DNA from 3 places in the Lysobacter brunescens genome. Region 2 is predicted to be linked to each of the others. Evidence: riboswitches for the same ligand, from Rfam matches in the RefSeq annotation. Region 2 holds a riboswitch; each other region holds the start of a gene.

Region 1 (9,923 bases), 1.7 Mb from region 2:
GCCGCCGCCCCGCATCGCCCGAGCACCACGACCATGACCGCACGCTCCTGGACGGCTTCGGCCATCCGCCGCATCGAAGCCGACTTCAACCGCTCGGCCGACACCCACCTGATCCCGATGCGCCTGCCGGGCTTTCCCGGCATCGAGGTGTACTTCAAGGACGAGTCCAGCCATCCGACCGGCAGCCTCAAGCATCGCCTCGCGCGTTCGCTGTTCCTGTTCTCGCTGGCCAACGGCTGGCTGCGCGAGGGGCGGCCGGTGATCGAGGCGTCGAGCGGTTCGACGGCGGTGTCGGAAGCCTACTTCGCGCGCCTGCTCGATCTGCCGTTCATCGCGGTGATGCCGACCTGCACCTCGCCGGACAAGCTGCGCGCGATCGAATTCCACGGCGGGCGCTGCCACCTCGTCGACGACCCGGCGGCGATCAACGCCGAGTCCGAACGCCTCGCGCGCGAGACCGGTGGCCATTTCATGGACCAGTTCACCTACGCCGAGCGCGCGACCGACTGGCGCGCCAACAACAACATCGCCGAATCGATCTTCCTGCAGATGTCGCACGAACCGCATCCCATTCCGGATTGGATCGTGTGCAGCCCGGGCACTGGCGGCACCGGCGCGACGCTCGGCCGCTACGTGCGCTATCGCCGCTACGACACCCGCATCCTCTGCGCCGATCCCGAGCATTCGGTGTTCTACGACCACTACGCCAGCGTGCTGCGCGGCACGCCCTGCCACGAGATGACGCTGCCGCGCGGCTCGGGCATCGAAGGCATCGGCCGGCCGAAGGTGGAGCGCAGCTTCATCGCCGCCTGCATCGACGCGATGGTCAAGGTGCCCGACGCGCTCAGCCTGGCGGCGATGCGCCACGTCAGCGAGACCCTGGGTCGCCGCGTCGGCGGCTCCACCGGCACCAATTTCGTCGGCGTGCTCGCCGCCGCCGAGCGCATGCGCCGCGATGGTCGCGAAGGCTCGATCGTCACCATCCTCTGCGATGGCGGCGAACGCTATTCGCACAGCTACTACAACCCGGCGTGGTATCTCGAACAGGGCATCGATGTCGTCGCCGCCGATGCCGAGATCGCGCGCGCGGTGGCCGCAGAGGCCGTGCCCGACGCGGACTGGCTCGCGCAGTAGCGCGCGCCGACACGAGGCAGCCACCGGCGTAGACTGCATCGATGCGCAAGATCATCCACATCGACATGGATGCCTTCTACGCCTCTGTGGAGCAGCGCGACGACCCCTCGCTGCGCGGCAAGCCCGTGGTGGTGGCCTGGCGCGGCGCGCGTTCGGTGGTCTGCGCGGCCTCGTACGAAGCGCGCAAGTTCGGCGTGCGCTCCGCGATGCCCGCGGTGCGCGCCGAGCGGCTCTGCCCGCAGGCGATCTTCGTGCCGCCGGATTTCCCGCGCTACAAGGCGGTGTCGAAGCAGGTGCGTGCCATCTTCGCCCGGCACACCGAGCTGATCGAACCGCTGTCGCTGGACGAGGCCTATCTCGACGTCACCGATCCGATGACGCGGCTGGACGACGGCAGCGTGCCCAGTGCCACCGCCATCGCACAGATCATCCGCGCGCAGATCCGCGAGGAGACCGCGCTCACCGCATCTGCTGGTGTGGCACCGAACAAGTTCCTCGCCAAGATCGCCTCCGACTGGCGCAAGCCGGACGGGCAGTTCGTGATCAAGCCTACGCAGGTGTTCGACTTCCTCACGCCGCTGCCGGTGGGCTGCATCCCCGGGGTCGGCAAGGTGATGCAGCAGAAGCTGGAGACGCTGGGCATCGCCACCGTCGGCGACCTGCGCCTGCTGGGCGCGGAACGCCTGCAGCGCGAGTTCGGCAGCTTCGGCCTGCGCCTGCACCAGCGCGCGCAGGGCATCGACGAGCGACCGGTCGAACCCGACCAGCCGGTGCAGTCGATCTCTTCGGAAGACACCTTCGCGCGCGACGTGCCGCTGTCGGAGATCGAGCCGATGATCCGCCAGCTCGCCGAACGCACCTGGACCGCGACGCGCAAGACCGAGCGCATCGGTCGCACCGTCGTGCTCAAGCTCAAGACGGCGCAGTTCCGCATCCTCACCCGCAGCCACACGCCCGACGCGCCGCCCGCGAGCCTCGAACAGTTCACCGCGATCGCGCTGGCGCTGCGCGATCGCGTGGATCTGCCAGCCTCCACGCTGTATCGACTGGTGGGCGTCGGACTCGGCGGATTCCGCGAACGCGACGAGACGCTGCCGCCGCAGCCGGAGTTGTTCGGCGCAGCGGAGTGAATGGATTCAGCCGGGTTTTTTAGGCTTCCACGCCTTCGCCGCTGCGACGGCCTTTGCGGCGTCGATGCGGCCGAAGCCGTAGCGGTTCGAATGGCCGTTGGTCTTGTACGCGGAGGCGGGGCCGATCTTCTTCGCGGTGCTGGTGAGCAGCTTGCGCACGTCCTCCGGCGCGAGCTGCGGCTTGAGCGAGAGCATGAGGCCGCACAGGCCTGCGACGAGTGGTGTGGCCGAGGAGGTGCCGCCGAAGTCGTCGCAGTACAGGCCGTTCGCATCGCCGGTCTTGCCGGGGTTGAAACCGCGACCGGGGATGGAGACATCGGTGGTGAAGATGCCGCGCGTGCCGCCGTTGGAGGGCGCGACCACGCAGATCTGCGCGCCGCGATTGGAATAGCCGGCGAGTTCGTCCTTGTCGGTCGAGGCGCCGACCGCGATCGCGTTCGGATCGGTGGCGGGGTAGTCGACGGTGTTGGTGCCGTCGTTGCCTGCCGCGCAGACGATGATCGCGCCCTTGCCCTTGCGGCCGAAGCGGCGCGCATCCTGCAGGGCGAATTCGATGTCCGGACTCTTCGCGCCGCCCCACGAGCAGGAGATGACGTCGGCGAAGGTCGCGGCGTAGCGGATCGCGTCGGCGACCTGGCTTTCCGCCGCGAAGTCGTCTGCATGGAAGACCTTCACCGGCAGCAGCCGGCAGTTCGGCGCGATGCCGTAGGCGCGCGGGCCGCGACCGACGGCGACGCCGGCGCAGGGCGTGCCGTGCACATCGTTGCCGCCCATCTGGTCGAACGGCGCGCGGAAGCGCTTGGGGCGCGGGTTGAAGTGGTCGGCGTCGTCGTCGGGCAGGAAGAAGTCGCGTCCGCACAGATCGCGGGCTTCGTCGGGGTCGGGATTGCGCAACACGTTGCCGCGCAGTTCGGGGTGTTCCACATCGACGCCGTCGTCGAGCACGGCGATCACCACGCCGCGCTTGCCGCGCGTGAGTTTCCACGCCTTCGCCGCGCCGATCGTGCGCAGGTGCCACTGCTTCGCGGGTGGCGTGGAGGCCGCCGCAGGCAGGCTGCGCCGGAACTGCGACACGAAGTTCGGTGCGGCGAACGCCACTTCGTCGAGCATCGAGAGCTGAGCGGCGAGCCTGACGAGCGCTTCGCCGGGATGCCGCTGCTCGGCATCGGTGAGGATCATCTGGTCGGGGATCAGCGGATTGCGCGCGCGCACCTTGAGGCCGCTGTCGCGCAGGATCGCATTGCGCGTCTTCTGCGCGACTTCGGGATGGAAGCGCAGCACCACTTCCTTGTACAGGATGCGCATCAGCCGCGTGTCGCGATCCATCCACGCGGTGATGGTCTTGCGCTGCAGCGGCGTTTCCTTCGCGCGTCGCGCGGTGGTGCGCGGGGCGTTGAGCACTTCGCCGCCGACGCGGCTGCGATCGGGCAATTCGAAGAAGGCCTGGGCGGCGCGCATGACGCGCGCGGTGGCCATCGCGGCGACCGGCGTGCCCGAAAGCCGCGCGACGGTCTCGCCGTCCACGGATTCCAGCGACAGCGGCAGCGGTTCGAGGTCGATCCATTCGCCGGAGCCCATGCGCATGCCGAGGTCTGTGCGTGTGGCCGATTCAACAGGGACTTCGACGGCGGCGCCCGGGCGGGCGTGGGCGGACGGTTTGGGGGACATGGCGACCTCACTTCCTGTAAGGGAGGATTCGATTATCGCGGGAATCGCGTCATGGCGTGAGACTGGCGCGCCGTCGGTCGGATCGCGCGCGGCATGACCGTCTTACGAGCGGTGGAACGCGCTTTCCGCGTCGAACCAGACGGCCTCGACGTGCGCGTCGCCCTGGATCTTGCCGGTGATGTCGGGCAGGAACACGTCGCTGCCTTCGGCGGGACGGAACAGCGCCTGCTGCCGGGTGAACTTGGCGCGCGCGACGAACTCCAGGCCGTAGGCGCGCGCCAGCGCCTGCAGGTCCTGCTCGCTGGCCTCGTCCTCCAGGCGCAGCGACAGCAGGCCCGTGGGGTAGCGGCACTCGCCGCGTTCGTCGACCAGCGCGGGCATGACCAGGAAATCGTTGCCGAGCAGCTTGTGCAGGCTGCGCCAGCCCTCGCGGGCGCTGCGCGGCCGCTTGTTCAGCTTGACCACCCAGCCCGGCAGGCGACCGCCCAGCGGGCTGACGCTGGCCTTGCCCTCCAGGCGTGCCAATCCCGCAGCCTCGACCTGTGCGGTCGCGGGCCGGACGACGAAAAGGCCGGGGCTGATCTGTTCGGAGCTGGACGACATGTCCGTCCTTCGGTACTGCTGCGGGGACGCGAAACTGTGCGCGGGTGCGCATTTGGTATCACACGCCGGAGAGCGTGCGCAAGCGGATAGATGGGGGCATTCTCCGTCTGCGGCAAGCCCTCCCGATGGCCGGGAGGGCTGGGTGTCGACCGCAGCAGCGTGGGTCGCGGAGCGGTGTGGCGACCGGATCAGTCGGCCGGCTGGAAGCGCAGCATCAGCGACCAGGTGCGACCGGGCTGGTTGTAGAACGACGTGGTCTCGTAGCGCTCGTCGAACAGGTTCGCGACCCGCGCCTGCACGGTCCAATGCCGCGCGAAACGGTACTCGGCGCGCAGGTCGAGGGTGGCGAAACCGTCGATGCGACGGGTGTTGGCGAGGTTGTCGTAGCGCTTGCCCTCGGCGACGCCGGTCAGGCCGAGGCTGAAATCGCCGAAGGCGCGATCGACGTCGATGCGCGCGGTCTCGCGGGCGCGACGCGGCAGGTCGTTGCCTTCGTTGGCGCCGCGCACGCGGTTCTCCGGGTCCAGCCAGCTGGCGGCGCCGTTGACGCTCCAGCCGAACACCACGGTCTCCAGTTGCAGCTCGGCGCCGCGCAGTCGGGTCTTCTCGATGTTGTTCGGCAAGAAGATCGAACCGTCGTAGGCGATCAGGTCGTCGACCCGCGTTTCGAAGGCATTGAACGCGATGCGGCTGCGCTCGCCGCGCCAGGCCAGGCCGAGGTCGACGGTCTTCGAGGATTCCGGGCGCAGGGCCGGGTTGCCGAAGAACGGGAAGTACAGTTCGTTGAAGGTCGGCGCCTTGAATGCGGTGCCGTAGCTGGCGGTGATGCGCCAGTGCTCGGCGAAGCCCAGGCCCCACGCGACGCTGCCGGTGGTCTTGCCGCCGAACTGGTCGTTGTCGTCGCGACGCAGGGCGAGCTGCACGTCCTGCGCGCCAAAGCCTCCCTGGTACTGCGCGAACAGCGCGCGGTTGCCGCGACGGGTGTCGTCGTAGACGGTGTCGCTGTCGACGCGATCGCGCAGCCAGTCGAGGCCGACGGTCAGCACCTGGCGTTCGGCCAGGGTGATGTCGGACTGCACCGAGGCGCTGTCGCGCCGCGTGGCGAATGCGCCGCTCGGCGTGCTGCCGAGGAAGTTCTCGGACTCGTCCTTGTTGCTGCCGGCGGCGAGCTGCACGGCGACGCGCTCGCCTGCCTGCCACTTCAGCTGCGCGCCGACCACCTGCTGCACGATGTCGGAATTGTCGACGAAGCTGCCGTCGTATTCGTTCTCGCCGCTCACGCGCAAAGCATGGCCCTGCAGCGTGACCGATTCGCCGAGGTTCACGCCGCCGCGCAGCGAGAACGCATGCTGGCGGTAGCCGTCGCGATCGGGCTGGTCGTCGACGAAGCAGCCGGCGAAGATCGGGAAGCCCGCGCCACGGCATGCGTTGATGCCGTTGGTCTGCTTGAAGCCGGCGTCGAGGCCGAACCAGCCGCGTTCGCTGCCGCCGCCGATGCCGATGCCGCCTTCGCGGCGGCCGTGGCTGCCGGCGCCGGCGTTGAAACGGAACGTCGCCTCGCCGCGATCGCGACGGGTGAAGATCTGGATCACGCCGCCGATCGCTTCCGAACCGTACAGGCTGGAGCGCGGGCCGCGCACGATCTCGATGCGGTCGATCAGCGCGACCGGCAGGTCCTGGAACGAGACCAGGCCGGAGGTGGCCGAGCCCACGCGCACGCCGTCGATCAGCACCAGCACGTGGTCGGACTCGCTGCCGCGCACGAACATCGTCGTGAGCTTGCCGTCGCCGCCCTGGTTCGACAGGTTGATGCCGGCGCGGCCGCGCAGCAGGTCGGCCAGCGAGGTCGCCTGCGCGCGCAGGATCTCGTCGCGGTCGATCACTTCGACCGGCGCCAGCGCGGCGTCGGTGGTCACTGCAGTGCGGGTGGCGGTGACGACCACTTCGTCCAGCTCGTCGCCGGCATCGGCATTGGCGGCGAGGGCGGTGCCGGGCAGCGCGGCGGCGATCGCCAGGCCGAGGGGCAGCAGGCGGGAAAGACGGGGGAAGCCGGCAGACAGGCCGGCAGGAAGGACTCGGAACGACATGCAGGGACTCCATCGCGCGCACCCGCGCGCCGAACTGGTGAGGAGTCGCGATGGGACAGGCAGGGACGAGCGAAGGGCCGACGCGGACGGACGGCGACATCGCCGCGACGCCCTCCGCATCGCAACCATAGGGCTTCGTGGCCGGTCTCCGGGCTTGCGCGTCCGGCCGGCGCCCGAGGGCGTGGCCGGGGCCTTCGCGCCTTCCCGCAGCGCGTGCTGCAGTGGCGGATGATGCGAAGGGTTCACGTGCTTACCGTTGCGGGGGCAGCGCCGGAATGATGCCGTCGACGACGGCACGCACCGGCTTCCCGTTTCAATCCGGCCCAGGAACCTGTGGCCGGATCACCGCGAAGCGGCCGGCATTGTAGCGGATCGGGTCGGCTACCGCCGGCAGGCGGCGAGGGCGGTCGGGCTCAGTCGCCGCTGTCGGCGTGGTGCCCGCCGTCGGGCTCGTCGAACAGGCTGAACACCGGTGCGGCTTCTTCGCGGGCGTGGTGCGTGGTCGTCACCGGTGCGGCGGCGGGACGGCCGCGCGGCGGCGGGAGCAGGGCGATGGCCGCTTCGGCGGCGGCCAGCAGCTCGGCGCGGCGTTCCTGCGGGACTTCCTGCCAGTGGCAGCCGACCAGCGCGCCTTCGAGCGCGTAGAGCAGGTTGAGGCTGGGCTTGAAGCCGGCACGCTTGACGCGCATGAAGGCTTCGAGCGCGCCGGTCGCGCGCAGGTCGTCCTCGGTGCGGAGGCCCACCTGGCGCAGCCAGGCAGCGCTTTTCGGACCGATGTTGCGCAGTTTGAGCGGAGTGGTCATGCGGCGTCGTCGAGGAAGGTGGGCCGGGCCGCGTGCCGTCAGGCTGGTCGCAGCGAACGCAGGAAGGCCGCCGCGATGGCTTCCAGGCCTGCCTGATCTTCAACGTCGAAACGATCGGGGACCGGACTGTCGAGGTCGAACACGCCGATGAGGGTGTCGCCCTCGGCCAGCGGCACGACCAACTCCGAGCGCGAGGCCGAATCGCAGGCGATGTGTCCCGGGAAGTCATGCACGTCGGCGACGCGCTGTGTGGTGCGGGTCCGCGCGGCGGCGCCGCAGACGCCCTTGTCCAGCGGGATGCGCACGCAGGCCGGCAGGCCCTGGAAGGGGCCGACGACCAGCTCGGTGCCATCGAAGAGATAGAAACCCACCCAGTTGAGGTCGGGCAGGGCGTGGTAGACCAGCGCCGACAGGTTCGCCGCGTTGGCGATGCGGTCGGTCTCGCCATCGAGGAGGGCCTCGGCCTGGGCGAGGAGCTGGGCGTACTGTTCCGGCTTGCTGCCGGTGAGCGGGATCGATGCGAAACTCATGCGCCGAGTGTAGCAGCGACGACGCACCCGCCGCGTCGCCAGAGGAATGCCCGTGCCCGCCATCGTTCCGTACCGCAATCTGTTCGTCACCGGCACCGACACCAGCGTCGGCAAGACCGTCGCCGCGACCGCCCTGGTCCATCGCCTGCGCCTCGAGGGCCTGCGTGTCGCCGGGATGAAGCCGGTCGCCAGTGGCTGCGAGCGCACACCCGACGGCCTGCGCAACGAGGACGCGCTGGCGTTGCTGGCCGCGAGCGAGCCGCAGCCGGACTATGCCGACGTGAATCCGTATGCGCTGGAGATCCCGACCGCTCCGCAGCTCGCGGCGCGCGCGGCCGGTGTGCGGGTCGATCCCGGCGTGCTGCATGCGGCTCACGGCAGGCTCGCCGCGCGCGCCGATGTCGTGATCGTCGAAGGCGCTGGTGGCTGGCTCGCGCCGATGGACGACGGCCTGGACCAGGGCGATTTCGCCCGTGCCCTCGATGCGTGGGTGGTGCTCGTCGTCGGCCTGCGCCTGGGCTGCCTCAGTCATGCGCGACTCTCCGCCCGCGCGATCCTCGCCGACGGTTTCAAACTGGCGGGTTGGATCGGCAACACCGTCGATCCCGCCTTTGCCGAGCGCGACGCCTACGTCGAATTGTTGCGCGATGCCCTGCCGGCCCCGTGTCTCGGCGTGCTGCCGTTCGCGCCCGGCGCGGATCCTGCGCACATGGCGGAATCGCTCGCATTACCCTGAGGTGATTGTGGGAGCGACGCAAGTCGCGACACAGGTGGGGGTAAACGTCGCGACTTGCGTCGTTCCCACGGTTTTCCGGGCTTGGCCATCACAAAAGAAAAGCGCGCCGAAGCGCGCCTTTCCGTGAAGCATTGCCTGCGTGATCAGCCCAGCTGCGGCTGCGTGTCGTCGGCATCGCCCGATGCGGCATGCTCCGCTGCCTTCGGGTCGTGGGCGTGGTCGCGGGCGAGGTAGATGTAGAACGCCGGCAGCACGAACAGCGTGAACAGCGTACCGATGGTCATGCCCGAGGCGATCACCGTGCCCATCGAGAAGCGTGCGGCGGCGCCGGGGCCGCTGGCGAGCAGCAGCGGGATCATCGCGAACACCAGCGCGGCGGTGGTCATCAGCACCGGGCGCAGGCGGATCGCGGTGGCTTCCTCGATCGCTTCGCGCTTGCTGAGGCCACGTTCGATCTGCAGCTTGTTCGCGAACTCCACGATCAGGATACCGTGCTTGGAGATCACGCCGACCAGCGTCACCAGGCCGACCTGGGTGTAGATGTTGATGCTCATGCCGGGGAATGCCTCGATCCCGCTCCTGCCGAGGAAGCCGCTGGCGATGGCCAGGATGTTGAGCACCAGCAGGGCGCCGCAGATCGCCATCGGCACCGTGATCAGCATGATGATCGCGTCGCGGAAGCTCTCGAACTGCGCGGCGAGGACCAGGAAGATGATGATCAGCGCGAACAGCAACGTGACCAGCATCGTCGTGCCTTCCTGCTTGAACTGCCGCGATTCGCCGGCGTAGTCGACGCTGTAGCCCTGCGGCAGGACTTCGTTCGCCGCCTGCTCCAGGATCGCCAGCGCCTCGCCCTTGCTCACGCCGGGGCGCGGGGCGAAGGTGATCGACACGGCGTTGAGCTGCTGGAAGCGCTTGAGCGACTGCGGCTGCGCGCTTTCCTTCAGTGTGACCACGGTCGACAGCGGGATCAGCTCGCCGGTGCGCGTGCGCGTGTAGTAGTTCTCCAGCGCGCTGGCGTTGAGGCGGTCCTCGCGCTGCACCTGCGGGATCACGCGATAGGAACGGTTCTGCATCGCGAAGCGGTTGGTATAGCCGCCCGAGAGCAGCGCTGCCATGTCGGCCGCGAGGGTGCGCATGTCGATGCCCAGCGAGGCCGCCTTGTCGCGGTCGATGTTCACCTCGATGCGCGGCTTGTCGATCTTCAGGTCCTTGTCGAGGAAGATGAAGCG
Region 2 (9,923 bases):
CGACCGTGCTCAGCATTTCCCTTGCCACGGCGAGATTCGGGGCGGTGTCGGTCCGCAGTCCCATGCGGCCCAGCGTCACCACCAGAAGCTCGCGGATGTCGTGTTCATCGTCGACGATCAGCGCGCTGCGTTGTTCAGACATGGTGCCCTCCTGCGTCAATTTTAGCCCATTTGCGGCAGGGGCGACAGCCGCCCCTCCTCGATCCGCGTGCGATGGGCATCAGGCGGGCAACAGGGAGTGCTGGCCGGGCATCGTGATCCGGAAGCAGCAGCCGCCACCGGGCAGCGGCACGTAGTCCAGCGAGGCGCCGTTGGCGCGGCACAGCTCCCGGGCGATGTACAGACCGAGGCCGGTGCCGTGCTCGGACGTGGTGAAGAACGGCCGGAACAGCTGCGGCACCACCGACTCCGGGATGCCCGGGCCGCGGTCGATCACGTCGATGACCGGCGTCTCGTCGAGGCGGTAGGCGTGCAGGGTGATGCGCGCCGGCTGCCCCGGCATGTGCCCGTGACGACGGGCATTCTGCACCATTGCGGTCAGCACCTGGTGCAGGTGGCGCGAATCGACAAGGGCGGACACCAGCGGCTGGCTCACGGCCAGCGAGATGTTGTCGGTCTCGTCCGGCACGCTCTGCCTGAACTCCTCGATGAAATTGCGCAGGAACGCCACCAGTTCGATGTGCTCGGCGGTGGCGCGCTCGCGGCGTGCGAGGCCGAGCACGCTTTCGACGATGGTGTTGGTGCGCATGCACTGCTGCAGGATGATCTGCACCATGCGCCGGTCGACGTCGGGCAGCTCCCTGGACTCTTCCAGCAGCTGCGCGGCATAGCTGATCGCCGCCAGCGGGTTGCGGATCTCGTGGGCGAGGCTGGCGGAGAAGCGGCCCATCGCGGCCAGAGTGAGCGATTCGGCGCGGCGCGACACCAGCGAGGTGTCGTCGAGGAAGATCAGGGTGTTGTCGCTGTTGGCCAGCAGACGCGCGAAGCGCGGGACGACCTCGAACTGGTCGCTGCCCAGGCGCAGGGGCGTGTCGTTCGCAAGGCCGTTGCGCAGCCATTCGCTGAGGCGCAGCGCCAGTTCCGGCGCGGCTTCGGCGAGATTGCGGGTGCCGGCCGCACCTTCGCCGAGCAGGAGCATCGCCGCTTCGTTCGCCAGGCTGATCTGCGCTTCGCGATCGACCAGCAGCACGCCGGTGCGCATGCGGCGGATGATCAGCTCGTTGACTTCGGCAAGGCGGACGGCATCGGCGCCGCGCTGTTCGGCCAGGGCCTCGGTCGCGCGCATCTGGTTGCGCAGCTGGTGGGTCAGCGCGGCGATCGCCAGATAGCTGACGGTGAACATCATCAGCTCCGCGAACGGGCGCGGCGTCTGCTGTTCGACCAGCAGCGTCCACAGGAACGCTGCGGACAGCCCGGCGCCGGCCAGCACCGCGATGCCCAGCGCCGCGCGCAGCGACAGCAGCAGGGATGAGGCACCGACATGGAACAGCAGCATGAGCGCGACGCCGGCGGTGGCCGATGGCGCCGCGTGGGCCACCAGCGAGGCGACGAGCACGTCGATGCAGATGCCGATGATCGTGGGAGGGGTCAGGTTGCGTGCGCGCCGGGCCATCACGAACAGGGCCATCGAGGCGACGAGGTAGAAGATCGAGACGATGGCCAGCTGGGTCTCGTGCCCCGGCTTGGGGGCCAGGGCGGCGACAGGACCGAAGGTCAGCGTGACCAGGACGCCGGCCTGGAGGACCCGATAGAGCGAGAACAGGGACAGCTCCCTGTGCTGGTAATCGGGTGTGGCCGGGCGTGGCTGGGGGCTGCGGCTCAAATGGCGGATCCGGGGCGGCGTCGGGCCAGTATAGGCGGGCGGCCCGTGCTTCGTGCGAGGCCTCGCGGGGGCTCCGACCAAGGTCCGGGGTAGCCCCGGGCCGATCCATGGGCGACAATGTCGGTCTGTCCGCGGCGATCCGGGTCTTTCCGGCGGCGCGGCTCCCTGCGCCTGGTGCAGCACGTCCGGGTGCGGCACGTCTTCATCCCGTATGGAACCCACATGAATTTCCACGAATACCAGGCGAAGCAGTTGTTTGCCGACTACGGCATTGCGGTACCGGCCGGGCGCGTCGCACGCACCCCCGAAGAGGCGGTCGATGCCGCCAAGGCCATCGGCGGCGACTTCTGGGTGGTCAAGGCCCAGATCCACGCGGGCGGCCGCGGCAAGGCCGGCGGCGTCAAGCTCGCCAAGACCTACGACGAAGTGCGCGACTACGCCAAGGGCATGCTCGGCACGAAGATGGCCACCTACCAGACCGCCGGCGTCGAACTGCCGGTCGACACCGTGCTGGTCACCCAGGCCACGGACATCGCCAAGGAACTCTACCTGTCGGTGCTCGTCGACCGCAGCAGCAAGTCCATCACCTTCATCGCCTCGGCCGAAGGCGGCATGGACATCGAGCAGGTCGCGCACGAGAAGCCCGAAGCCATCCACGCGCTGCACGTGAACTACGTGCAGGGCCTGCAGCCCTACCAGTGCCGCGACCTCGGTTTCGCGATGGGCCTGGATGCGAAGCAGGTCGGCCAGCTGAGCAAGATCATGCTGGGCCTGTACAAGCTGTTCAACGAGAAGGACCTGGCGCTGGTCGAACTGAACCCGCTGGCGATCCTCACCGACGGCAACCTCGCCGTCCTCGACGGCAAGATCAACTCCGACGACAACGCGACCTTCCGTCATCCGGAACTGGCCGCGATGCGCGACATCCGCCAGGAAGACGAGACCGAGGTCAAGGCCAGCCAGCACGACCTCAACTACGTCACGATGGACGGCAACATCGGCTGCATGGTTAACGGCGCCGGCCTCGCGATGGCGACGATGGACGTGATCTCGCTCAACGGCGGTTCGCCGGCGAACTTCCTCGACGTCGGCGGCGGCGCCACCAAGGAGCGCGTGACCGAGGCCTTCAAGCTCATCCTGTCGAGCGACAAGGTCAAGGCGATCTTCGTGAACATCTTCGGCGGCATCGTCCGCTGCGACATGATCGCCGAGGGCATCATCGCCGCGGTGAAGGAAGTCGACGTGAAGGTGCCGGTGATCGTGCGCCTCGAAGGCACGAACGTCGAAGCCGGCAAGGAACTCCTGAAGAATTCCGGCCTGGCCATCACCCCCGCCGACGACATCAACGACGGCGCCAAGAAGGCCGTCGCGGCCGTCGCTGCCTGATCCAGGACGAGAGGAAATAACGTGAGCGTTTTGGTCAACAAGAACACCAAGGTCATCGTCCAGGGCTTCACCGGCCAGCAGGGCACCTTCCACGCGCAGCAGATGCTCGACTACGGCACGCAGGTCGTGGGCGGCGTCACCCCGGGCAAGGGCGGCACGCAGCACATCGGCCTGCCGGTCTTCAACACCGTCGCCGAAGCCGTGAAGACCACCGGCGCCGACGCCTCGGTCATCTACGTCCCGCCGCCGTTCGCGGCCGACGCGATCCTCGAAGCGGCCGACGCCGGCATCAAGGTCATCGTCTGCATCACCGAAGGCATCCCGGTGCTCGACATGCTCCGCGTGAAGAACACGCTCAAGGGCTACCCGGACGTCGTGCTGATCGGCCCGAACTGCCCCGGCGTGATCACCCCGGGCGAGTGCAAGATCGGCATCATGCCGGGCCACATCCACATGCCGGGCAAGATCGGCATCGTGTCGCGCTCGGGCACGCTGACCTATGAAGCCGTGAAGCAGACCACCGACGCCGGCCTCGGCCAGTCGACCTGCATCGGCATCGGCGGCGACCCGATCAACGGCACCAACTTCATCGACGCGCTGAAGCTGTTCCAGGACGATCCGCAGACCGAGGGCATCATCATGGTCGGCGAAATCGGCGGTTCGGCCGAAGAGGAAGCGGCGGAGTTCATCGCCAAGCACGTGACCAAGCCGGTGGTCGGCTTCATCGCCGGCGCCTCGGCCCCGGCCGGCAAGCGCATGGGCCACGCCGGTGCGATCGCTTCGGGCGGCCAGGGCACGGCCGAAGGCAAGTTCGCCGCGATGGAGAAGGCCGGTGTCACCACCGTGCGTTCGCCGGGCGACCTCGGCGCCGCGATCGCCAAGCGCCTGGCCAAGTAAGTCCGCGCCAGACGCGCTGTTCGCGCAGTACCACGAAGGCCGCCTCCGGGCGGCCTTTGTTTTGGCCGCGTTTCATGGATGCCACGACATTTTGTGTTGACCCCTGCCGGCGAGCCCATTATGTTGTGCGCGTCGAAGGTGTCGGCTCCGCCCGGAGTCGACTGAAATGGGAATCCGGCAAGAGCCGGATGGGCCTGGAGGCCTGTCCAATCGAATCCGGAGCTGCCCCGCAGCGGTAGTTGGGAACGACCCGCGTCAATGGCACTGGCTTCGCCCGCAACGGGCCGGCCGGGAAGCGACGCGCAGTAGGAGCGGCCTCGGCCGCGTGCCCATGAGCCCGAAGACCTGCCTCGACCTTCGCCATCCGGCGAAGTCTGGCCAACCGTCTCCGCGGGGAGCGCAGGTCGAGGCAGCACGAGGACGGCCCGTCGGGCCGCCGTGTCGTCGTCGATCCTCCACATCCGCGTCGACGCAGGCTCGCCCGAGGGGGCGAGGGCCGGTGCCGTCGCGGTGTCCCGTCGTCCGGTCGCGTGCCGGGCCGGTGCGCGTGTCGGCCCGCTTTCGCTTTCTCTCCATTTCCCATCGGAGAGACCATGACCACCGACACCACGCGCCACGCCGCCGACGCCCCGCCCGTCGCCCGGCGCATCGCGCCCGCCGCCACGCAGGCCGACTTCGCCCTTACCCCGCCGCATGCGGCGACCAGCATGACGATCACCAAGCGCGACGGTCGCCGCGAGCCGGTCGACGTCGGCAAGATCGTGCGCGCCGTGCAGCGCTGCTGCGAGGGCCTGGACGACATCGATCCGATGCGCGTCGCGCTGAAGACCATCGCCGGCATCTACGACGGTGCGACCACGCGCGAACTCGACGAGCTGTCGATCCGCACCGCCGCCGCGTTCACGGCCGACGAGCCGCAGTACGCGCGCCTCGCCGCACGCCTGCTGTCGGGCTACATCGACAAGGAAGTCGCGGGACAGGGCGTGCATTCGTTCTCGCAGTCGATCGCGCTGGGCGCGGAACTGGGACTGATCAACGACCGCGTGCGCCAGTCGGTCGAAACCCATGCGCGCAAGTTCAACGACGCCATCGACATCGCGCAGACCCGCCGCTTCGAGTACTTCGGCCTGCGCACCCTGTACGACCGCTACCTGCTCAAGCATCCGCAGCGGCGCACGGTCATCGAGACGCCGCAGCACTTCTTCATGCGCATCGCGGTGGCGCTGACCGAAACCCCGGGCGAGGCGCTGGAACTGTACCGGCTGATGTCGTCGCTGGACTACATCCCCAGCTCGCCGACGTTGTTCAACTCGGGCACCCGCCACGAGCAGCTGTCTTCGTGCTTCCTGCTGGACTCGCCGCAGGATTCACTGGCCGACATCTACGCGCGCTACGGCGACGTGGCGCAGCTGTCGAAGTTCTCCGGCGGCATCGGCCAGTCGTACTCGCGGATCCGCTCGCGCGGCGCGCTGATCCGCAGCACGAACGGCCGCAGCAACGGCATCGTGCCCTGGCTGAAGACGCTGGACGCCTCGGTCGCGGCGGTGAACCAGGGCGGCAAGCGCAAGGGCGCGGCCTGCATCTATCTCGAAACCTGGCATGCCGACATCGAGGAATTCCTCGAATTGCGCGACAACACCGGCGACGAGATGCGTCGCACGCACAACCTCAACCTCGCCAACTGGGTGCCGGACCTGTTCATGCGCCGCGTGGAGAGCGACGGCGACTGGTCGCTGTTCGATCCGAACACCGTGCCCGAGTTCGTCGACCTCTGGGGCGAGGCCTTCGAGCAGGCCTACGTGCAGGCGGAACAGCAGGGCATCGCCGCACGCACGGTCAAGGCGCGGGACCTGTACGCGCGGATGATGAAAGTCCTCGGCGAGACCGGCAACGGCTGGATGACCTTCAAGGATGCGTCGAACCGCACCTGCAACCAGGTCGGCCCGGGCCGTACCGTGCATCTGTCGAACCTGTGCACCGAGATCATCGAAGTGACCTCGGCCGACGAAACCGCCGTCTGCAACCTTGGCTCGGTCAACCTCGCCCAGCACCTGGTCGAGGACGAGCGCGGTGCCTGGCACTTCGACTTCGACAAGCTCGCCGAGACCGTGCGCGTCGCCGTGCGTCAGCTCGATCGCGTGATCGACCTGAATTTCTATCCGATCGAATCGACGCGCCGCTCCAACCTGCGTTGGCGTCCGGTCGGGCTGGGCGTGATGGGCCTGCAGGATGTGTTCTTCCGCATGCGCCTGCCCTTCGATTCGGCCGAGGCGCTGTCGCTGTCGACGCGCATCGCCGAACGCATCTACCTGCATGCGCTGGAGACCTCGTGCGACCTGGCCGAGCGCCACGGCGCGCATCCGGCCTACCGGGATACCCGTGCCGCGCTCGGTGCGCTGCAGTTCGATCTGTGGGGCGTGACCCCGTCGGAACCCGCTGCATGGGCCGCGCTGAAGTCGCGCATCGCCGAACATGGCCTGCGCAATTCGCTGCTGATCGCGATCGCGCCGACCGCGACCATTGCCTCGATCGCCGGCTGCTACGAGTGCATCGAACCGCAGGTGAGCAACCTGTTCAAGCGCGAGACGCTGTCGGGCGATTTCCTGCAGATCAACCGCTACCTCGTCTGGGAGCTCAAGCGCCTCGGCCTGTGGACGGATGCGACGCGCGATGCCATCAAGCTCGCCGAAGGTTCGGTGCAGGGCATCGACGGCATTCCCGATCTGCTGAAGCAGGTGTACCGCACGGCGTGGGAACTGCCGCAGAAGGCGCTGATCGATCTCGCCGCTGCGCGCGGACCGTACCTCGACCAGTCGCAGTCGCTGAACCTGTTCATGGAAAGCCCGAACATCGGCCGGCTGTCGTCGATGTACATGTATGCCTGGAAATCCGGGCTGAAGACGACCTATTACCTGCGCTCGCGACCGGCCACGCGCATCGCCAAGGCGACAGTGGCAGCGCAGCCGGCGTACACGCCGCAGGAAGCGCTGGCCTGCTCGCTGGAGAATCCGGAAGCCTGCGAGGCCTGCCAGTAGGCGAGCCCGAACCCGCCGCGCTGTAGAGCGGAGCTTGCTCCGCTCATGTTTCGCGGAAAAGCGAGCGGAGCAAGCTCCGCCCATGTTTTGCAGGAAAAGCGAGCGGAGCAAGCTCCGCTCTACGAAAGCCCACATCCCAATCCTTCCCCGCGTGGCGGGGGAGGGGAGAACACCATGACCACGCAACACCTGCTCGATCCCGGCTTCGCGCTCACCCTGCGGCCGATGCGCTACCCGACCTTCTACGAGATGTACCGCGATGCGATTCGTAACACCTGGACGGTGGAGGAGATCGATTTCGGCATCGACCTCAACGATCTGCAGCACAAACTGTCGCCATCCGATCGTCACCTGATCGAGCGTCTCGTCGCGTTCTTCGCCACCGGCGACAGCATCGTCGCCAACAACCTCGTGCTGAATCTCTACAGACACATCAATGCGCCGGAGGCGCGGATGTACCTGTCGCGCCAGCTCTACGAGGAAGCGCTGCACGTACAGTTCTACCTGACGCTGCTCGATGCCTACATCCCGGATCCGCAGCGGCGCAACGAAGCCTTCGCTGCCATCGAGAACATTCCCTCGATCCGTGCCAAGGCCGACTTCTGTTTCCGCTGGATGGATTCGGTGCAGTCGCTGGAGCGACTGGACACGCGTGAACAGCGCCGGCAGTTCCTGCTCAACCTGATCTGCTTCGCCTGCTGCATCGAAGGCCTGTTCTTCTTCGCCGCCTTCGCCTATGTCTGGTTCCTGCGCTCGCGCGGCCTCCTGCCGGGCCTCGCTGCCGGCACCAACTGGGTGTTCCGCGACGAGTCGGGGCACATGGCCTTCGCCTTCGAGGTGATCCGCACCGCGCGCCAGGAGGATCCCGGGTTGTTCGATGCCGGGATGGAGCGCGACGTGCGCCGGATGCTGCACGAAGCGATCGAGGTGGAAGCCGCGTTCGCCGACGACGTGCTGTCGGGCGGGGTGAACGGCCTGTCGCCGGGCGAGATGCGCCAGTACCTGTGCTATGTCGCCGACCAGCGCCTCGCCGCGCTCGGCCTCGGGCCGGAGTTCGGCGCGAAGAATCCGTTTCCCTTCCTCGATCTGCAGGACGTGCAGGAACTGACCAACTTCTTCGAGCGTCGCGTCTCGGCCTACCAGGTCGGCATCAGCGGTGCCGTAGCGTTCGACGATGCGTTCTGAGCCCGTGGAAGCACCCCGTGAGGCTCGATTCTGGGAAATCGTGTTCCCCGACCACACCAACCACCTCGGCACCCTGTTCGGCGGCCAGGCCTTGGCGTGGATGGACAAGGCCGCGTTCGTCGCGGCGACCAGGTTTGCCCGCCGGACCGTGGTCACCGCGCGCTCCGAACAGGTCGACTTCCATGTGCCAGTGCGCCAGGGGCAACTGCTCGAACTCATCGCCCGCGTGACCGAGGTGGGACGCAGCTCGATGCAGATCGATGTCGAGCTGCACACCGAGGACGCGTTCGCCGGTACCCGGCGGCTGTGCACCCGGGGGCGATTCACCATGATCGCGCTGGATGAGGCGGGCAGGCCGGCAGCGGTCGGCGGGTGAGTCGGGCAGCGGTACACTGTGCGCCATCGCACAGTGGAGCCGCGCATGACCCTCCGGATCGCCCTCGCCCAATTCGATTTTCCCGTCGGTGCGGTGCGCGCCAATGCCGAGCGGATCGCGATGATGATCACCGAGGCCCGCGACGAGTACGGCGCGGACATCGTGCTCTTCCCGGAGCTGGCGCTGTGCGGCTATCCGCCGGAGGACCTGCTGATCCGCCCCGGTTTCCTGCGCGACTGCGCGCAGGCCATCGAGACGGTGGCGAAGGCGGCGACCGGCGGCATCACGGCCGTGGTCGGCTGGCCCGAGGCCGCCGGCAGCGTGGTCTACAACGCCGCCAGCGTGCTGCGCGACGGCCGCGTCGAATGCACCTATCGCAAGCGCGAACTGCCGAACTACGCGGTGTTCGACGAACGCCGCTACTTCGATGTCGATCCCGACCGCGAGGACTGCGTGTTCGAGGTCAAGGGCGTGCCGGTCGGGCTGATCATCTGCGAAGACCTGTGGTTCGCCGAGCCCATCGCCAGCACCGTGCGCAAGGGCGCCGAACTGGTGCTGGTGCCGAACGCCTCGCCGTTCGAGCGCGACAAGCACGCCCAGCGCGATGCCCTGCTCGCGCAGCGCACGCAGGAGACCGGTGCGGCGATCGCCTACCTCAACGTGGTCGGCGGGCAGGACGCGCTGGTGTTCGATGGCGCTTCGGTCGTCGCCAACGGCGATGGCAACGTGCATCCCGCCGCAGCCGCGTTCACCGACCAGTGGCTGGTGGTCGATTACGACCGCGAGGCGCGCAGTTTCCTGCCGGTGCAGTGGATCGACGACGGCGACGAGAGCCGCGATGCCCTGGCCTGGCGCGCGATCGTGCGCGGCATCCAGGACTACTGCCGCAAGAACGGATTCACGAAGACCTGGCTGGGCCTGTCCGGCGGCATCGATTCGTCGATGGTCCTCGCCTTGGCGGTGGATGCGCTCGGCGCGGACAACGTCACCGCCGTGCGCCTGCCGTCGCGTTACACCGCCGGACTGTCCAACGATCTGGCCGACGAGCAGTGCCGCGCGCTGGGCGTGAAGATGCTGACCGTGCCGATCGAGAAACCGTTCCAGGGCTATCTCGATTCGCTGGCGCAGGCGTTCGATGGGCAGGCGGTCGACGTGACCGAGGAAAACCTGCAGTCGCGCACGCGCGGCGCGATCCTGATGGCGCTGGCGAACAAGTTCGGCG
Region 3 (9,923 bases), on a different contig from region 2:
CGTGGCATCGAGCTGCGCCACCGGGTGACCGTGGACGATCACCTGCGCGCCGATGTCGCTGCTGGGCTTGAGCAGGATCGGGTTGAAGTCGGTGTGCGGCGGCAGCCCGCAGGCCTGCGCCTGCACCGCCTGCGCACGACCGATCTCGCCGCCGTCGATCGTCACGGCCGAGTTCAGCGCCATGTTCTGCGGCTTGAACGGCGCCACGCGCACGCCGCGCCGGTGCAGCCAGCGACACAGCGCCGCCACCAGGGTACTCTTGCCGGCATCGGAGGTACAGCCCTGCACCATCAGCACGCGGGCATTCATCGCGTCACCATCGTTTCACCATTGGCATTGCCTCGGTCAATGCGGCATCGAGCCGCGCGAAACCCGCATCGTCCGGCGGCAGCCCGAAGCGCAGGCTCGCCGGATCGTCGAAACGACGCACGAGGATGCCGCGCGTCGCCAGCGCCTCGTGCAGCGCGTGCGCGTCGGCATGTCGCCACCACTGGAAGAAGTCGCAGCCGGCAGTCGGCACGACGCCATGCGCGGCGAGCGTGACCTGCAGGCGCTGCCCGGCCTCGTGCAACCATGCACGCGCCCTCGCCTGCCAGCCGACATCCGCCAACGCGGCGCGCAACGCATGGCGCGTCGGCCCGCTCAGGGTCCACGGACCGAGCCGCTCGCGCATCGCGTCGAGCAGTGCTGGTGCGGCGCAGACGAAGCCCGCACGCGCGCCGGCCAGACCGAAGAACTTGCCGACCGAACGCAACACGACCAGCCCGTCGAGTTCGGTGTGAGTACACAGACTGCGCTCCGGCTCGACATCGATGAAGGCTTCGTCCACGACCAGCCAGCCACCGTTCGCGACCAGCGCAGCATGCAATGCGAGCAGATCGACGGGATCGAAACGCTCGCCGCCGGGATTGTTCGGATGGATCAAAACGATCACGTCGAAACGCGAGGCCGAGGCGAGCAAGTCATCCACCGGCAGGGTCTCGACCACGTGTCTCTCGCGCCGCCACGCATGCGCATGTTCCGCGTAGCCGGGCGCGATCACGCCGACACGCGAACGCGGGCGCAGCTGCGGCAAGGCCTGGATCGCCGCCTGCGTGCCGGCGACGGGCAGCAGATGCGGCGCGCCGTAGTAGCCGCGCGCGACTTCGACGAGGCCGTCGTCGTCCTCCGGCAGGGGATGCCAGGCCGAGGCCGGGATCGGCGGCACCGGCCACGCGAAAGGACTGATACCGGTCGACAGATCGAGCCAGTCCGCTGCGGGAATGCCGTATTGCCGCGCCGCGCGCAGCAGGCGTCCGCCATGTTCAAGCATGCCAATCGCCTCCGATCCATGATGTGGCACACGCAGCGATCACCGCGACGCACAGCCACAGCCACACGCCACGACGGACCAGTCGCAGCGCAGCGACGACAGCATCGGCATCCGCTGCATCGCCCTCGCCCAGCACGGGACGGTCTTCCCAGTGGCCGTGATACGGCGCAGGACCGCCCAGCCGCACGCCGATCGCGCCCGCGCCTGCAGACATCACCGGACCTGCGTTTGGGCTGTCCCACAGTGGCGCCTGTCTGCACCAGCAGCGCAGCGCGCGCCGCGTGTCGCCGAGCACGGCGTAGGTCAACGCCGTCAGCCGCGCGGGGATGTAGTTGAGGCCATCATCGATGCGCGCGGCGGCCCAGCCGAAGCGTTCGTGGCGCAGCGTGCGATAGCCCCACATCGCGTCCAGCGTGTTCGCGAGGCGATACAGCACCACGCCCGGCGCACCGAGCACGGCGAACCAGAACAGCGCGCCGAACACCGCGTCGGCGCCGTTTTCGAGCACCGATTCCGTCGCCGCTGCGGCGACCTGCGAGGCATCCAGGACCTGCGTGTCGCGGCTGACCATGCGTCCGACCATCGCGCGCGCAAGGTCGAGATCGCCGGCACGCAGCGGCGCTTCGACCGCGCGGGCATGCTCGCCGAGGCTGCGATGGCCGATGGCGAGATAGAGCATCACCGTCGAGAACACCATGGCCGCCCACGCGGACCACATCGCCAGCAGATGCACGAGGCCTGTGGTGATTGTGACCGCCGGCAGCACCGCAACACACCAGGCGACGACGCCACGCAGGCGCGCATCGCGATGCAGTCCGCGTTCGATGGCCTGCGCCACGCGCCCGAAACCGACCAGCGGATGCGCGCGGCGCGGCTCGCCGAGCCAGGCATCGAGGCCAATCCCGGCGAGCATGCCTGCTGCGATGCTGACGACACTCATGGCAGATCGCACTTCACAGGAACAGTCGCACCGCCGCATCGGGCGCGGACGGAAAGTAGACGTGGACGAAACTCGCTGTCATCCGCTGGTCGCGATACACCGCTTCCGTGCTGTGGCCACCGTTGGGATTGCGGGCGACGGCGAGGGGTTCGGCGTCCACACGGGCCTGGCCGAAATGGAAGGTGTGACCACGCAGCCTGCCTTCGGGCAGGTCGATTTCCTGCAGGCCCAATGCGACCAGCCGCGTCTGCAGCGCCGCATCGCCATGCAGAAGGCCGGCCATCGGTGCACGCGCGCCGTCGCGATCCGCCAGCGAATCCAGCGAGAATAGTAAGCCGCCGCATTCGGCGAGCAAAGGCTTGCCGGCATCGCGATGCGCGCGCAGCGCGGCGTGCAGGTCGTGGCGATTCGACAGTGCGTCGAGATGCAGCTCGGGATAGCCACCGGGCAGCCACACCGCATCGCATTGCGGCATCGGGTCGCCAGCCAACGGCGAGAAGAATGCAAGCTCGGCACCGGCTTCACGGAGCAGGTCGAGGTTCGCGGGATAGAGGAAGCAGAACGCAGCATCGCGCGCGATCGCGATGCGCCGCCCCTGCAGCAGCGGCGGCACCGGCAGGCGCACTGCAGGCGAAAATGGGACCGGGGGCGGCAGCGCGGTCGAGGCATGCGCCGCCCAGGCATCGGCGAGCGCATCGAGGCGGGCATCGAGATCGGACAGCTCCGCGGCGGCGACGAGGCCGAGATGACGCTCCGGCAACGACAGCTGCGCATCGCGCGGCAAGGCACCCAGCCAGTGCAGATCGTCAGGCAGGCTGTCGCGCAGCAGGGTCGCGTGATACGCACCGCCGATGCGGTTCGCGGCCACGCCATGCACGACAAGACCTTCGCGGTAGCGCGCCAGGCCGGTCGCCAGCGCGCCGAAAGTCTGCGCCATCGCCGAACCGTCGATCACCGCAAGCACCGGCAGCCCCAACGTCTGGGCGAGATCGGCGCTGGACGGCGCGCCGTCGAACAGGCCCATCACGCCTTCGACGAGGATCAGGTCTGCCTCGCCCGCCGCGTCGTACAGGCGCGCACGCACATCGTCCTCGCCGCACATCCACAGGTCGAGCTGATGCACCGGCGCGCCGCTGGCGCGTTCGAGGATCATCGGGTCGAGGAAGTCCGGCCCGGTCTTGAACACACGGACGCGGCGGCCCTCTCGCGTGTGCCAGCGCGCAAGCGCGGCGGTGACGCTGGTCTTGCCCTGCCCGGAAGCGGGCGCGGAGACCAGCAGCGCCGGACAATGGCGAATCCCGGTCATCATTTTCACAGCTCGATCCCCTTCTGCGCCTGGATGCCCGCCTTGAACGCATGCTTGACCAGACGCATCTCGGTCACGGTGTCGGCGACCTCGACCAGCGCATCCGGTGCACCACGCCCCGTGATCACCACGTGCTGGCGTTCCGGTCGCGCGGACAGCGCAGCGACCACCGCATCGACCGACACGTAGTCCTTGTTGAGCGCGATGTTCAGTTCGTCGAGCAGGACGAAGTCGTAGCCGGGATCGGCGAGCATGCGCGCGGCGACATCCCATGCAGCGGAAGCGGCGGCGATGTCGCGCGTGCGGTCCTGCGTCTCCCAGGTGAAGCCTTCGCCCATCACGTGATAGTCGAGCACGGCATCCGCGCCTTCGATGAAACGACGGAAAAACGCTTCTTCGCCGGTCGAGAAGCTGCCCTTGATGAACTGCACGACGCCGCAGCGCAAGCCGTGACCCAGCGAGCGCGCGAGCATGCCGAAGCCCGACGAGCTCTTGCCCTTGCCGTTGCCGGTGTTCACCACCACCACACCGCGATCGATCGTGGCCCGCGCGATCCGGCGGTCGACCAGCGCCTTCTTGCGCTGCGCGCGCTCGCGGTAGTGCTCATCCTCGGTCAGGCCGAGGCGTTCCGAACCGCGACTCATGCGCCGATGGCCCTGCGGCCAGTGCGCGCACCCAGCAGGTACACGGCCAGCGCCTGGAGCGACAGCGCGACGACCACGTAGGCCATCGTCGTGCGCACGAACAGCGGCCCCCATTGCAGGAAACGCGCGGCGTACTCGGCGAAGTGCGGCTGCGCGTAACGCCCGCCGAACCAGTAGAACGCGCCGTTGGAGATCGCGAAGGACAGCGTGGCCGCGAGCAGCGCCACGCCGACCGTGCGCAGCATCGCCTTCGGTTCGACGGCGTGGCGCGAGGCGATCATCCTGCCGCCGTACCACAGCACGGCATAGGCTGGGAGCAGCGCGGCGTACGAGGGCGTGATGCAGTAGTCGCTGACCCCGGCGAAGCCGACCGCGACCATGTCGATGACGACCGCGAGCGCCATCAGCGCAGCGAAGCGCAGATGGTCGCCGACATTGCCTGCGGACAGGAACAGGCCACCGAGGAAGAACAGCGCCATCGAGGCATCCGGCAGATGCAGGACATCGCCGAAGTGGTGATAACGCGTGGCGACCATGAACGCGGCGAAGACGGCGAACAGGGCATGGCGTGCGGGACGTGGCAGGACGTTCATCGGTGACCTCGTGTCAGGATGGAAAGGACGGACCCGCTTAGCGGGCGCCGGGGGCATGGCGCAGCGCGAGCAGCCAGTGGCGGCCCGGCTGCGGGTAGAACTCGGCGGTTTCATAGCGCCTGTTGAACACGTTGCCTGCGGTGAGCTGCACCGACCAGTCGCGCGCGAAGGCGACACCGATGCGCAGGTCGACCAGGCCGTAGCCATCCAGTCGACGCGTATTGGCGAGGTTCTCGTAGCGTTTTCCTGCACCGCTCACGCTGGCGCCGAGGCTGACGCGGTCGAAACGGCGATCGATGTCGAGACGCCCGCTGCGCGTCGGGCGGCGCGGCAGAAGCTGGCCCCGGCTGGCGTTGTCGCCATCCGCGCGCGGGTCCAGCCAGGTCGCGCTTCCGCGCAGGTCCCAGTCGGCGACGCGCAGTTCGCCGACCGCCTCGACGCCGAGGATGCGCGCGCGATCGATGTTGTTCGGTCCGGGCGTCGGGCGCAGGTCGGCGTCGTAGGCGATCAGGTCGTCGATGCGCGTCTCGAAGGCATTGAGCGACCAGTTGCCGGCCGCATGCTCACCGCGCAGGCCGACTTCGAGGCTGCGCGCATGCTCGGGCTGCAATGCAGGATTGCCGTAGCCGGGGAAGTACAGTTCATTGAAGGTCGGCGCCTTGTACGCCGTGCCGTAGCGCGCACTGAGGTGCAGTGCGTCGCCGATCGTCCAGCCCCACAGCGCGCTGCCGGTGGTCACGCCGCCGAACTGGCTGTCCTCGTCGCGACGCAGGCTGGCCTGCAGCGACTGCGCGTCGAAATCCTGCTGCCATTGCGCGAACAGGCCGCGATTGATGCGGCCGTCGCGGGCATAGCGCGTGCTGCTTTCGACATGGTCCGCCTGCCAGTCGAAGCCGAACGTGAGCAGCGCGGCGCCGAGCGTGGCGTCGGCCTGCAGCGTGGCCATGCGCCGATGGGTGTCGAACGTCGACGCATAGGCGTCGTTGCGATAGTTGTCGCTGAGGTCGTCGCTGCGCGCCAGGCTGAGGGCGATGCGCAGCGCATCGGTCGATGCGTAGCGCAGCCGTCCACCGACGGTCTGCTGCACGGTATCCGAAAGATTGCTCGCGGTGCCGTCGTATTCGTTGCGGCCTTCGGCGCGGAACACACGGGCCTCGGCGTCCCAGCGTTCGCCGAAGCGCCAGCCGCCCTGCACCACCAAGGCATCGTTGCGATAACCGTCGAGATCGGGGTCGAAGCCGCGCGGGCCGCGATAGGCATTGATGCCGTCGGTGCGACCATGCGAGGCATTGATGGCGTACCAGCCGCCCTGCGCCGCGTCGCCGACACGGCCACCGAAGCCCAGCGTCGCGCGCTGCGTATGCTCGCTGCCGGCGGCGAGGGTGAATGACGGCATGGCGCTGCCCTGCGGGCGACGCGTGAAGATCTGGATCACGCCGCCCAGCGCCTCGGAACCGTAGAGGCTGGAGAACGGACCGCGCACGATCTCGATGCGTTCGATCTGCTCGGGCGGAATGTCCTGCAGCGACGCACCGCCGCTGGTGGCCGAGCCAAGCCTGATGCCGTCGACCAACACCAGCACATGGTCGGATTCGGTCCCACGCAGGAAGAGCGAGGTCGCCTTGCCTTCACCGCCATTGTTGGCGAGCGCGATGCCTGCGCGACCGGCAAGCAGGGCCTGCAGCGAAGGCGGCTGCAGGCGGTCGATCTCGGCGCGATCGATCACGGTGATCGCGGCGAGCGTCTGGTCCTGGGTGCGCGCGGTGCGCGAGGCGGTGACGACGATGCGGTCGAGTGCGTCGTCATCGTCCGGAGCGGCATCAGCCGCGAGGACAGGCATGGGAGGGAAGACGAACGACGACAGCAGGACCACCGCCAGGACATGGCGGCTTCGGGGGATGAACGAACGCACTGGATGACTCCTTGACCGCGCCGACCCGCGCGGACCTGTGGAAACCAACACACAGGCAGGACACATCTGGCCATCGCGCACGCAGCGCGACCACCATGACATCGCCCGCCGCATGTCACGTCGCTCCAAGGCCGGTCTCCGGGCTTGCGAGCGAAGGCGGCGTCCGGTACTCCGGATGTCCACGCTTCCGGCTTCGCGCCTTCCCGTGCGCATGCACAGTGGCTGTCTGCGAAGCCTTGTCTCGCCTACCGTTGCGGGGGCAGCTCCGGAATTGCAGCGCATGCAGGCATGACGCGGCGCACCGGATTCCCGTTTCAACCCCCGGACAGGCCGGCGGTCACCTCAGGCGAATCTAGTGTAACAGCATGTTGCGGCGCGATCGCAGCCTGGCATCGACGACGTTCGCATCGGGCATACGCACGCGAATGGCATGCGCATGCGATCTCAGTTGCGCAGGTTGCGCGTCTGTCCGCTGCCGCGCACCACGAAGCGTTCGATGGTGAGAGACTCCGCACCCATCGGGCCGTAGGCATGCAGGCGCGTGGTCGAGATGCCGATCTCCGCGCCGAGACCGAGTTCGCCACCGTCGGAGAAGCGCGACGAGGCATTGACCATCACCACCGCACTGCGCAGTGCATGCACGAAACGAGCGGCGGCAGCCTCGTCGCGCGTGGCGATGACTTCTGTATGGTCCGAGCCATGGCGGCGGATGTGCGCGATCGCGTCGTCGAGCGTATCGACCACGCGCACCGCGAGGATGAGATCGAGGAATTCCGCATCCCAGTCTTCGTCGCTGGCCGGCACCGCGCCGGGCATCCGCGCCATCGCGCGCGCGTCCGCACGCAGCTGCACATCGCGCGCCGACAGCATCGCCGCCGCGCGCGGCAGGAAGGCGTCGGCGACATCGGCATGCACCAGCAGGGTTTCCAGCGCATTGCAGACGCCAGGGCGCGACACCTTGCCGTCGAGCAGCAGGTCCAGCGCCAGGTCGAGGTCGGCGTCGGCATCGGCGTAGAGATGGCAGACGCCCTTGTAGTGCTTGATCACCGGCACGCGCGCATGTTCGGCGACGAAGCGGATCAGCCCTTCACCGCCGCGCGGGATCGCGAGATCGACGATGTCGTTGAGCCGCAGCAGCTCGACCATCGTTTCGCGGCGCAGGTCATCGACCAGGGTCAGCGCGGCTTCGGGAATCCCGTGATCGCGGAGGGCGCGCTTCAGGGCACCGGCAATCGCGACATTCGAGCGCACCGCCTCCGAGCCGCCGCGCAGGATCACGCCGTTGCCGGCCTTCAGGCACAGCGCAGCGGCATCGGCGGTCACGTTCGGCCGCGCCTCGTAGATCATCGCCACTACGCCCAGGGGCACGCGCACGCGCGCGATCTCGATGCCGTTCGGCCGCGTCTCGCGGCGCGTGACCATGCCGACCGGATCGGGCAGGTCCGCGACCTCGCGCAATGCGTTGGCGATGCCCGCGAGTCGCTGCCGATCGAGCTTCAGGCGATCGAGCATCGCACCAGCCGTGCCCTTGGCCTCGGCCGCACGCAGGTCTTCGGCGTTGGCGACGAGGATCGCCTCGGCATCGGCGTCGAGCGCATCGCCCATCGCACGCAGGAGGTCGTTCTTGGCTTCGGTCGACAGCGCGGCCACCGCCTGCGCGGCCTCGCGGCAGGCCAGCGCCTGACGGCGGATGTCGGACGAGGATTCGTCGGCGAGATCAGACATCGGAGCCTTCCTGTGCAGGTATGTCCAGCAGCGACAGATCGTCGCGGTGGAGGATGGAGTCGCCGTAGTTGTAGCCGAGCACGGCGTCGATCTCGTGCGATCGCTTGCGCGCGAGGCGGCGGATGTCGGCGGAGGAGTACTGGGTGACGCCGCGCGCGATCGGCTGCGGCGCGCCTTGCATGCGCACTTCGACCAGATCACCGCGGCGGAACTCGCCTTCTGCACCGACCACGCCGATCGGCAGCAGCGAGGCGCCCTTGCCGCGCAGTGCGGCGACGGCACCGGCATCGACCAGGATCGCGCCCGGCTGCGCAGGCGCATGGCGCAGCCAGTGCTTGCGCGCGGCGATGCGACTGCGGCCCGCGACGAGGCGCGTGCCGGTCAGGCGGTCTTCGCCCAGCGCATGCGCGACCTGTGCGCGCGTGCCGTTGAACAGCACGGTGTCGATGCCTGCCGCGCCGGCGCGCTGCGCGGCGAGGATCTTGGTGCGCATGCCGCCGGTGCCAACGCTGGAACCGGCGCCTCCGGCCATGGCGAGGATGTCGTCGCCGGGGTCGGTCACCAGCGGCATGGGCTTCGCATCCGGATTGCCGCGCGGATCACGGTCGTACAGGCCGTCGATGTCGGTGGCGAGGAACAGCACGTCGGCATCGATCAGCGTCGCGACGATCGCGCCGAGGGTGTCGTTGTCGCCGAGCTTCAATTCGTCGACCGACACCGTGTCGTTCTCGTTGACGATCGGCAGCGCGCCGCAGCGCAGCAGTTCGTCGAGCGTGGCGCGGGCGTTGAGGTAGCGACGCCGATCGCGCACGTCGTCATGGGTCAGCAGCACCTGCGCCACCGGCCGCGCGAACAGCCCCTGCCAGAAGCCCATCAGCTTGGCCTGGCCCAGCGCGGCCAGCGCCTGGCGTTCGGCCATCGCCGCGCCGGGGTGCGGCTTCGCATGCAGGACGCCGCGCCCGGCGGCGACCGCGCCGGACGACACGATCACCACCTCGCGCCCCCGCGCATGGCAGGCATGCACGAAGGCGGCGAGATGCACGGCATGGTGCGGCGACAGACCGCCGGTCGCGGACAGCAGGCTGCTGCCGACCTTGAGCACGGCGCGCTTCCAAGCGGGCAGGGTCTGTTCCTCGAATGTAGCGCGCGTGCCCATGACCGTTACTCCGTTCGCAGTCGCGCGCGCAGCGCATCGAGGCGCAGCCCGGCGGCGGCGCCGGGCGAGACACGCGCCTGCAGGCTGGCGTCGGGATCGCCTTCGGCCCAGCGTGCCGGATCAGCCGCCTGCTTGTAAGCCTCGCGGAACGGCAGGCCCTCGCGTGCGAGGTCGACGGCGAGGTCGGTGGCGTACATCGACGGATCGAGCGCGGCGCGCATTGCTTCGGGCTTCCATTCCAGGTTGCGCAGCAGGTCGGGCAGCAGTTCCAGTGCACCGAGACCGCGACCGAAGGCATGCACGATCGCGCCCTTGCTGAACTGCAGGTCGCGGTG

What was found. A riboswitch is a leader RNA that binds a small molecule or an ion and turns the genes downstream of it on or off. The one in region 2 is predicted to bind cobalamin.
Region 1: linked by a shared signal. The riboswitch ahead of btuB (TonB-dependent vitamin B12 receptor) and the one ahead of ACFQ0E_RS09140 (ribonucleoside-diphosphate reductase subunit alpha) in region 2 are both predicted to bind cobalamin.
Region 3: linked by a shared signal. The riboswitch ahead of btuB (TonB-dependent vitamin B12 receptor) and the one ahead of ACFQ0E_RS09140 (ribonucleoside-diphosphate reductase subunit alpha) in region 2 are both predicted to bind cobalamin.

The regions. Positions count from the first base shown of each region.
Region 1 is NZ_JBHTIF010000001.1:379,499-389,421, reverse strand. Features, by position in the region: gene ACFQ0E_RS01670 (PLP-dependent cysteine synthase family protein) at 34-1,134, shown strand; gene dinB (DNA polymerase IV) at 1,176-2,264, shown strand; gene ACFQ0E_RS01660 (S8 family peptidase) at 2,271-3,932, opposite strand; gene ACFQ0E_RS01655 (hypothetical protein) at 4,035-4,535, opposite strand; gene btuB (TonB-dependent vitamin B12 receptor) at 4,724-6,622, opposite strand; cobalamin riboswitch at 6,745-6,987, opposite strand; gene ACFQ0E_RS01645 (TfoX/Sxy family protein) at 7,036-7,425, opposite strand; gene ACFQ0E_RS01640 (GAF domain-containing protein) at 7,464-7,955, opposite strand; gene bioD (dethiobiotin synthase) at 8,002-8,691, shown strand; gene ACFQ0E_RS01630 (efflux RND transporter permease subunit) at 8,835-9,923, opposite strand, start outside.
Region 2 is NZ_JBHTIF010000001.1:2,068,029-2,077,951, forward strand. Features, by position in the region: gene ACFQ0E_RS09120 (sigma-54-dependent transcriptional regulator) at 1-142, opposite strand, end outside; gene ACFQ0E_RS09125 (sensor histidine kinase) at 221-1,822, opposite strand; gene sucC (ADP-forming succinate--CoA ligase subunit beta) at 2,045-3,208, shown strand; gene sucD (succinate--CoA ligase subunit alpha) at 3,230-4,105, shown strand; cobalamin riboswitch at 4,224-4,472, shown strand; gene ACFQ0E_RS09140 (ribonucleoside-diphosphate reductase subunit alpha) at 4,813-7,140, shown strand; gene ACFQ0E_RS09145 (ribonucleotide-diphosphate reductase subunit beta) at 7,315-8,325, shown strand; gene ACFQ0E_RS09150 (acyl-CoA thioesterase) at 8,315-8,701, shown strand; gene ACFQ0E_RS09155 (NAD+ synthase) at 8,747-9,923, shown strand, end outside.
Region 3 is NZ_JBHTIF010000005.1:5,799-15,721, forward strand. Features, by position in the region: gene ACFQ0E_RS16875 (cobyric acid synthase) at 1-309, opposite strand, end outside; gene cobD (threonine-phosphate decarboxylase CobD) at 314-1,312, opposite strand; gene cbiB (adenosylcobinamide-phosphate synthase CbiB) at 1,305-2,252, opposite strand; gene ACFQ0E_RS16890 (cobyrinate a,c-diamide synthase) at 2,266-3,558, opposite strand; gene cobO (cob(I)yrinic acid a,c-diamide adenosyltransferase) at 3,564-4,202, opposite strand; gene ACFQ0E_RS16900 (hypothetical protein) at 4,199-4,795, opposite strand; gene btuB (TonB-dependent vitamin B12 receptor) at 4,833-6,773, opposite strand; cobalamin riboswitch at 6,820-7,067, opposite strand; gene ACFQ0E_RS16910 (glutamate-5-semialdehyde dehydrogenase) at 7,152-8,432, opposite strand; gene proB (glutamate 5-kinase) at 8,425-9,588, opposite strand; gene argH (argininosuccinate lyase) at 9,594-9,923, opposite strand, start outside.